4 regions of the Acidovorax sp. GW821-FHT09B03 genome follow, and region 3 is predicted to be linked to each of the others. Evidence: predicted binding sites of a transcription regulator. Region 3 holds the regulator's gene; each other region holds the start of a gene.
What was found. The regulator FNR, encoded in region 3, switches genes on or off when oxygen is low (the NO sensors DNR and NnrR bind a similar motif). The targets are predictions, from matches to a motif close to TTGATNNNNATCAA.
Positions count from the first base shown of each region.

Region 1 (2,195 bases), on a different contig from region 3:
ACCGTGGCCGAATCGGGCTTCAAGGGCTTCGACGTGAGCACCTGGTACGGCGTGTTCGCCCCCGCCGGCACACCGGCCAGCGTGGTCACGGCCCTGAACGCCGAGATCAACAAGCTCCTGGCCACCGAGGACATGAAGGCCGCCATCCACGCCCAGGGCGCCGAGCCCGAAGCCATGTCGGCCGCACAACTCAACGCCCTGCTCAAGGCCGACTACACCAAGTGGAAGGGCATCGTGGAAGCCTCGGGCGCGAAGATCGAATAAGCGCTTTTGCCGCACCCATGAAAAATGGCTCCCGAGGGAGCCATTTTTTTTGTCAGGCGCCGAAGGCTCAGGTCCGCACCACCAGCACGGGCACGTGAACGGCACCCAGCACGCGCTGGGTCACGCTGCCCAGCACCAGCTTCTCCAGGCCGCGGCGACCGTGCGATCCCATCACGACCAGATCGGCGCCGGTGCTCAGCACGGCGCTCAAGATGCCATCGTGCACGGTATGGCCTTCACCCACCACGGTGCTGACCTGCACGCCGGCGGCCGCGAGCTCGGTGCGCGCCTTCTCCAGCGCGGCATTGGCTTCTGCCGTGGCGGCGCTCAGGTACTGCGCCTGGCCATAGGCAAAATCGGCGCCCACGCCCGTGAACGGATAGGGATCGACCACGTACAAGGCGGTCACGTCGCTGCCAAAGGTCTTGGCCAGGCCTGCCGCCTTGGCCACTGCCAGCGAGGCAATGTCGGAACCGTCGATGGGAACCAGAATGTGCTTGAACATGGTGTCTTCTCCTTGCATTGAATGCACCCTCGGTGGTGTCCGCAACCAGCTGTCCGCTGGCCCTGGGCGCCGCCTTTGGTGCGATGAGGGACAGTGTGAACCTGCACCATACATCGCATCTTGATCGACATCAAACAGCAAGCGGTCGATCCTGCCATTTGCCCACCATGACGACGCCTTGTCCTACACACGTGGATCGGTCTACCCGACCACATCCGCGCCCTGGAACCCTCCGCGCCGGCAGGTGACCACCAGCGTATCGCGGTAGCCGCCGGGGGCGACGGGCTGGATGGGCGTGGACTCGTGGATCATGCGTGCGTCGTCGAGCAGCAGCAGCGACCAGGGTTCGGTGAGCGTGAAGCGCTGGCCACCAGGGCCGTTGGCCTCGAAGACGCGGGTCTCGCCGCCCTTGATGCCCTCGCGCGCCACCAGGAACACGGCCACCAGGTCCACGCCATCGCGGTGTGCGCCCTCGGGCGTGGGCCGGCCGATGCCGCCTTCGGTGTCGATGCGGAACTGGTGCGCCTCCACGGACCAGGCCTGGGGCACCTGGCCCGGTGCAAACACCGCGTCGGAAACACCGGCCAGTGCCACCAGCAACTGCGACCACGCGGGCTGCGCCACGGTGCCGGCCTCCATGGGCGCAAACCAGCGCTCCATGCCGCCATGCAGTGCGTTGTACTCCACAGGCTGCCAATGCGCGCGGTGCGGTACCTGCTGCACCTGCCCCTGCTGCACCACGAAGCAGGAATGGCGCCGGCGCCGGTAGCGCCCGCCGTCTTTGAGGAATTCGTCGGGCGGCAAGGCCTGCCAATCAGCGTTGAATGCCAGCAGCGCGGACAACGGACAGCCGATCCAGGCCGCCACATCGGCGGGCGAGAGCACTGCGAATCCCGCGCTGTGCAGCTGCGCCGCAGTCCCGGAGGGTGTGGTGAACGGGGGAGAAAAGGTGACTTGGGCCATAGGAGCCCAAGCATAAAGCCTATGCGCCGGCATTGCCCGCAGCCAGCTCGCTCAGGGTGCGCCGGCCAGCAGGGGAGATGATGCAGCGCAAACCGCTCAGACCACCACCTGCGCCGCAATGCGCGGCAGCGCACTGGCTGGCGCCGGACGCCCGAACAGGTAGCCCTGGTAGTGCAGGCAGCCCACGCTGGCCAGCATGTCGCGCTGCTCGAGGGTCTCCACGCCCTCGGCGATCACGCCCAGGTCCAGGCTGTGCGCCAGGTTGACGATGGTGCGGGCAATGGCAGCGTCATTGGGGTCGGTGAGCAGGTCGCGCACAAAGCTCTGGTCGATCTTGAGCTGGTCCAGCGGCAGCCGCTTGAGGTAGCTCAGCGATGAGTAGCCCGTGCCGAAGTCATCGAGCGAAAAGCGCACGCCCAGGGCGCGCAGCGTGGTCATGCGGCGGATGATGTCCTCCACGTCG
Region 1 covers NZ_JBWKPP010000015.1:170,516-172,710, reverse strand. The annotation lists gene AC07PA_RS23730 (tripartite tricarboxylate transporter substrate binding protein) at 1-264, shown strand, start outside; gene AC07PA_RS23725 (universal stress protein) at 332-769, opposite strand; gene AC07PA_RS23720 (2OG-Fe dioxygenase family protein) at 971-1,732, opposite strand; gene AC07PA_RS23715 (EAL domain-containing protein) at 1,829-2,195, opposite strand, start outside.
Region 1: AC07PA_RS23725 (universal stress protein) is a predicted target of FNR. The motif match lies at 890-903, and genes of this name have one in related genera.

Region 2 (2,195 bases), on a different contig from region 3:
CCAGGTACTTGATCTTGCCGGCCTTGTAGACGCCCTGGCTCGACGGAATGCTGGCAAAGCTCCAGGCCACCTCGCCGGTGGCCACGTTGGTGTACAGCTGGCTCACCTCCTTGTAGGGCACATGGGTCATGCGCACGCCGGTGATGGATTCGAGCCACTCGCCGCCCAGGTGGCCCGGGCTGCCCACGCCCCAGGATCCATAGCTCAGCCCGCCGGACTTGGCCTTGGCGTCGTTCAGCAGGTCGGTCATGTTCTTCCAGGGCGATTGGGCCGGCACCGCCACCATGAAGGGGGTGCGGAACAGCGGCGCCACGGGGTCGAAGGCCTTGAGCGTGTCCACGTTGCGCTTCTTGTACAGGTGGGGCACGGCGGCCAGGTGCTCGCTGTCGAGCTGCAGCAGCGTGTAGCCGTCGGCCGCGCCGCGCTTGGCCGCATCCATGGCGATGAAGCCGCCACCGCCAGGGCGGTTGTCCACCGTCACCGTCTGCTTCCACTGGGTCGACAGCTTGTGCGCCACCAGCCGCAGCACGGCATCGGGCCCGCTGCCCACGGCAAAGGCGGTGTAGAGCGTGACCGGCTTGGCCGGAAAGTCGCTGCCCTGGGCGTGGCTGGTGCCCAGGGCGTGGCTGGTGCCCAGGGCGCCCACCAGCATGCCGGTGCAGGCGAGCGAGGCCAGCAAGGGGCGTCGGGTGATTGGGTTCACGGATGTCTCCTGAAAGGTGTGGATCATTTGATTACTGATTGACAGTATGCTGATGAAAATCATAGATCCGACGAAAGAATGACATGCTTGGTGAAAACCCTTGACACGCGTTAAATCAGAAAAATGACCGGCAACGGCTTGCCTTGGCACCCTTGGCGTTGCTACACTAATTGTAAGTGTACTGATTAAATTTATTGAAGAGGTGTGCGATGGAGCAGACAAACGAGCGCGCCGCGGGCCTTCCCGTGCTGGTGGCTGGCGGTGGCATCGGTGGGCTGGCGGCGGCGCTGGCCCTGGTGCGCCAGGGGTTTGAAGTACAGGTGCTGGAGCAGTCGCCCGCCATCGGCGAGATCGGTGCCGGCATGCAGCTGGGGCCCAACGCCTTCCATGCCTTCGATGCGCTGGGGGTGGGGGAGCAGGCGCGCAGCCGCTCGGTGTTCACCGACTACATGGTGATGCACGACGCGCTGGACGAGTACCAGGTGGGCCGCATCCCCACGGGTGAGGCCTTCCGTGACCGCTTCGGCAATCCCTATGCGGTGATCCACCGGGTGGATGCGCACAACTGCCTGCTCGAAGGGGCACTGGCCACCGGGCGCGTGCGCCTGCAGACCCACACCCGCATCGAGCGCGTGGAGCAGGACGCCAGCGGCGTCACCGCCATCGACCAGCACGGCAAGGCCTGGCGCGGCGTGGCGCTGATCGGGGCCGATGGCGTCAAGTCCGTTGTGCGCCAGCAGTACGTGGGCGACCCGGCGCGCGTGACGGGCCACGTGGTCTACCGCGCCGTGGTGGAGCGCGAGGATTTCCCCGAGGAGCTGCGCTGGAACGCCGCCAGCATCTGGGTGGGCCCGCACTGCCACCTGGTGCACTACCCGCTGCGCGGTGGCGAGCAGTACAACGTCGTGGTCACCTTCCACAGCCGCAAAGAAGAGGTGTGGGGCGTCACCGAAGGCAGCCGCGAGGAGGTGCAGAGCTACTTCCAGGACATCTGCCCGCGCGCCCGCCAGCTCATCGACCTGCCCAAGAGCTGGAAGCGCTGGGCCACCGCCGACCGCGATCCCATTGCGCGCTGGACGCATGGCCGTACCACGCTGCTGGGCGATGCCGCCCACCCCACCACCCAGTACCTGGCGCAGGGCGCCTGCATGGCGCTGGAAGATGCCGTGACCCTGGGCGAGGCCCTGCGCGTGCATGGCAACGACTGGGATGCTGCGCTCGGTCGGTACCAGCGCTCGCGCGTGGCGCGCACCGCACGCATCGTGCTCTCGGGCCGCGAGATGGGCCGCATCTACCACGCCAGGGGGGTGGAGCGTCTGGTGCGCAACGACCTGTGGCGCGGGCGCAGCCCCGAGCGCTTCTACGACGCGATGGAGTGGCTCTATGGCTGGAACGTAGGCAACTGCCTGGCCGCGCACTGAACCTTGAGGAGACACGACACCATGCAAGAACTTGGACGCCTGGAAGACCTGCCCCAGGACTACCGCGATGC
Region 2 covers NZ_JBWKPP010000007.1:67,724-69,918, reverse strand. The annotation lists gene AC07PA_RS14805 (Bug family tripartite tricarboxylate transporter substrate binding protein) at 1-652, opposite strand, end outside; gene AC07PA_RS14800 (3-hydroxybenzoate 6-monooxygenase) at 913-2,124, shown strand; gene AC07PA_RS14795 (cupin domain-containing protein) at 2,146-2,195, shown strand, end outside.
Region 2: AC07PA_RS14800 (3-hydroxybenzoate 6-monooxygenase) is a predicted target of FNR. The motif match lies at 804-817, and genes of this name have one in related genera.

Region 3 (2,195 bases):
CGGTGCACGGCCTTCTGCACGTCGGCATCGAAGTCCTGCACGCCAAAGCTCAGGCGGTTGAAACCCAGCTCGGCCAGCACAGCCAGGCGCTCGGCCGTCACGGTGCGCGGGTCCACCTCGATCGAGTATTCGCCGCCCGGTGCAAACGTGAAGCTGCGCTTGAGCACCGCCATCAGTTCGCGCAGCTTGTCGTCCGACAAGAAAGTGGGCGTGCCCCCGCCCAGGTGCAGCTGGCTCACCACCTGGCCCGTGCCGCAGTGGGCCGTGTGCAGCTCCACCTCGCGCGCCAGGTAGCGCAGGTACACGTCGCCCCGGTCGTGGTGTTTGGTGATGATCTTGTTGCAGGCGCAGTAGTAGCACAGCGACTCGCAGAACGGAATGTGCACATACAGCGACAGCGGCAGCGCCTTGCCCGGCGTGCCCGCCTTGCGCTGGGCCAGGGCCAGCACATAGTCGCTTTCGCCAAAAGCCTCGACGAAACGGTCGGCCGTGGGGTAGGAGGTATAGCGGGGGCCCGGCACGTCGAAACGGGTCAGGAGTTCGGGCGTCACAGCGGTCATGGGGAGCGTTTCCTTGTTGGATATGCACTTTGCCGCAGGCCTACGCCCCCGTCCTTGACCTGGATCAAGTGTTGCGAGGCCCACAGGGCCCACAATTTGATGCATGTCAGCCACCACCACGCTCCTTTCGCCGGATGCGATCCGTTCGCAACCTCCAACAGCTGCTGCGCCCATGAACCCGCTCACCATCAAAGTCGCCTGCTCCAACTGCAACCTGCGCGAGCTGTGCATGCCCGTGGGCCTGAACGACGCCCAGTTGGAACGCATCGACGAGATCGTGGCCACGCGGCGCAAGGTCAAGCGCGGCGGCACGCTGTTTCGCAACGGCGAGACCTTCACCTCGCTGTACGCCATCCGCACCGGCTTCTTCAAGACCTGCGTGGCCACCGAGGATGGGCGCGACCAGGTGACGGGCTTTCAGATGGCGGGAGAGATCATCGGGCTGGACGGCATCGTCAACGACCACCACACCTGCGACGCCGTGGCGCTGGAGGATGCCGAGGTCTGCGTGATGCCCTTCGACCGCATCGAGGAACTCTCGCGCGAGGTCACGGCCCTGCAGCACCACGTGCACAAGATCATGAGCCGCGAGATCGTGCGCGAGCACGGCGTCATGCTGCTGCTGGGCAGCATGCGCGCCGAGGAGCGCCTGGCGGCCTTCCTGCTGAACCTGGTGCAACGCCTGCATGCACGCGGTTTCTCGCAGTCCGAGCTGGTGCTGCGCATGACGCGCGAGGAGATCGGCAGCTACCTGGGCCTCAAGCTCGAAACCGTGAGCCGCACCTTCTCGAAGTTCGCCGAGGACGGCATCGTCGAGGTCAAGCAGCGCCATGTGCGCATCCTGGATACGGACGCGCTCAAGCGCATCGTGAACTCGCAGACGTGTAGCTAAAACATCAGCCCTGGACCTGCAGGCGGGCCAGCACCTCGGTCTTGCCGCTGCGGTCGGCCCGCAGGATCAGCGCCTCGCCCGAGCTGGTGTTGGTGCTGGCCAGATCGGACAGCACGAACATGTGGGTGAACCAGGCCTCGAAGCCACCGCGCCGTGCCGACGCGGCCACCAGCGCCTGGCGCAGCTCGCGCAGATGGCTGGCACCGGTAGTCTCCGGCGCGCCGCGCGGCGAACCCAGCGCGGGCCACACCTGGGGCGCGGCAAATGCCAGAGTAGCACTGTCGATGCAGCGGCACCAGGGGCTCGAAAGCACCTTGGACGGCTGCAACTGGCGCTCCCTGAACCACACCCCGGTGCGCCGTGCCTGCTCGCGCCCTTCTTCGCTGAGGTTGCGCTGCGTGCCGCAATCGCCCAGGCGAAACCCCGGTGGATCGAAGGTGCCCGGTGCCAGCGCATGGCGGAACGCAGCCACCACCCCGCCCTTGCGCAGCAGGGCATCGGCGTCGGAGTCCTGGGCGGCCCAGGCATGCAGCGTGGTCCACGCCAGCCCTGCGCCCAGCAGGGCGCGCCGGCCAACGACCGCCTCAGGCTGCGGGCTGGAAGGCATAGCCATTGCCCGATGCAGCCATGCGCCCGAATGCCGGGAACGGGAAGTGGAAGCCCCCCAGCATGGCCCTGCTGGCAGTAATGCGCTGGAACACCTCGCGCCGCACCTTGCGCGCGGCCTCGGCATCCATGTCGAA
Region 3 covers NZ_JBWKPP010000018.1:45,556-47,750, reverse strand. The annotation lists gene hemN (oxygen-independent coproporphyrinogen III oxidase) at 1-560, opposite strand, end outside; gene fnr (fumarate/nitrate reduction transcriptional regulator Fnr) at 733-1,452, shown strand; gene AC07PA_RS25645 (histidine phosphatase family protein) at 1,457-2,065, opposite strand; gene AC07PA_RS25640 (MBL fold metallo-hydrolase) at 2,037-2,195, opposite strand, start outside.

Region 4 (2,195 bases), on a different contig from region 3:
ATGGTGCGGACTACGCCCCGCAGGCGGGCCCGTTCTTACAGTCTCTCCATCGCATCACGCAAGTGTTCCACGCAATCCGAGTGGATGGCTGAAGCGACATGTTTGGAGGATGCACACCATGAATGAAGACACCATCAAGGGCAACTGGAAGCAGTTCAAAGGCAAGATCACCGAGCAGTGGGGCAAGCTCACCAACGATGACCTCGACGTCATCGATGGCAAGCGCGAGCAGTTCCTGGGCAAGCTGCAGGAACGCCAGGGCATTGCCCGCGACGCCGCCGAAAAGCAGCTCAGCGACTGGCAGAGCCGCCACCCCGACTTCCGCTTCAACGACTGACATGGCCGTGGCGCACCGGTAGCCAGAACCCTCCAGGGCCCAATACCCTGCAGTTGGCGGGCCACCGAATGCACATCGCTCTTTCATCGCCCTACAAGACACCCTGAGACCCCGAGGAGAACACCATGAAATTTGCCCGTACCCTGATCGCTTCCATTGCCGCTGGCCTGCTGGCCACTTCCGCCATGGCCATGACCGACGCCGAGTACAAATCTGCCAAGGACAAGATCTCGGCCGACTACAAAGCCGCCAAGAAGAACTGCGACACCCTGAAGGACAACGCCAAGGACATCTGCGTCAAGGAAGCCAAGGGCGCTGAGAACGTGGCCAAGGCCGAACTGGACGCCCAGCACAAGCCTTCCGACAAGGCCACGAACAAGGCCCGCGTGGCACGCGCCGACGCCGACTACGACGTGGCCAAGGAAAAGTGCGATGACCTCAAGGGCAACGCCAAGGACGTGTGCGTGAAGGATGCCAAGGCAGCCCATACCACCGCCAAGGAAAACGCCAAGGTCGCCAAGGCCGCAGCCAAGCCCGCCGACAATGCCGCAGAAAAGGGCGCCCAGGTCGCCGAAGCCCGCAAGGACGCCACGGCCGAGAAGAACGAAGCCAACTACAAGGCCGCCAAGGAACGCTGCGACGCCATGAGCGGTGATGCCAAGTCCAAGTGCGTGGACGACGCCAAGCGCATGTACGGCCAGAGCTGAGCGCCCTGAACCCGGCCCCTGCTCCTGCAAGGAGCGGCGGTGCCCCAGGAGAGCCCCGCCCCGTGCGGGGCTTTTGCATTGGCGGCGCTGTCTGACCTGGGTCAAAGCGGCCCGGGCCGGGAGTCCCTAAGCTGGCCCTTCAATGGTTTGCAAGAACGGAATGGCACATGGCAGCACTGGAATGGTCTGACGCACTGGCACTGGACCTGCCGCTGATGGACGCAACCCACGAGGAGTTCGTCGACCTCCTGGCCCAGGTGGAGCGCTCGGACGACGCGCGGCTGCTGGCCCACTGGCAGGCACTCGTGGCCCACACCGAGCAGCACTTCGGCATGGAGGATCGGTGGATGGCCGCCACGCGCTTTGCCTCGGGAAACTGCCACAGCATGCAGCACAAGGTGGTGCTGCAGGTCATGCGCGAAGGCGCCGCGCAGGCGGGGCAGGGCGACCTGCAGGTGCTGCGCATGATGGCCGCCGAGCTGGCGCTGTGGTTTCCCCAGCATGCGCAGACCATGGATGCGGCACTGGCCCTGCACCTGCGCCGTGTGGGCTTCGATGCGTCCACCGGCGTGGTGAACGCACCCGAAGCGCTGCCCGGCGGGCTGGTGCATGGCTGCGGCGGTGCGGGCTGCTCGTCCCCGGCGCAGCCGGTGGTTGCCTGAGCCACTGCCGGGCCCCGCCCTCAGCGCTCCAGCAAGCCGGCCGGATGGCGCGGTAGCCGCAGGATCGCCATGTGCCACGACAGGTCGCGCAGCGCTGCGCGCAGTGCGGCCGAGATCGGCGTGCCCGGCGTATCCGGTGGGCCATAGGCGGCCCGCAGCACGGCCTGCTTGGCGCATTGCAGCGCAGCCCGGTCCTGTGCCCGCAGGGCGGCCAGCAACTGGTCGCGGTGGCGTTGCACGCGCCGGGCCTCGGCGCTCGACAAAGACCGTGCGAGCGCAGCGGCAGGCGCTGCCAAGTGCTGCTCCCAGGCCGACGGAGGCTGTCGCGTGGCGGACGTATTCACGAAGGGCTCCCTGGCTGGGTGGCGCTGGTCGATCCCGGGTGGGCGGGCGGGCGGGGCGTGTTGGCAGCCGGGGTCAGTCCGTACCAGTTGACCTTGCGGGTCAGCACCATCACGGCCGCCAGCACCAGGAAGAGCGCGATCGCAC
Region 4 covers NZ_JBWKPP010000016.1:22,399-24,593, reverse strand. The annotation lists gene AC07PA_RS23925 (CsbD family protein) at 119-337, shown strand; gene AC07PA_RS23920 (hypothetical protein) at 463-1,044, shown strand; gene AC07PA_RS23915 (hemerythrin domain-containing protein) at 1,212-1,706, shown strand; gene AC07PA_RS23910 (hypothetical protein) at 1,727-2,050, opposite strand; gene creD (cell envelope integrity protein CreD) at 2,047-2,195, opposite strand, start outside.
Region 4: AC07PA_RS23915 (hemerythrin domain-containing protein) is a predicted target of FNR. The motif match lies at 1,136-1,149, and genes of this name have one in related genera.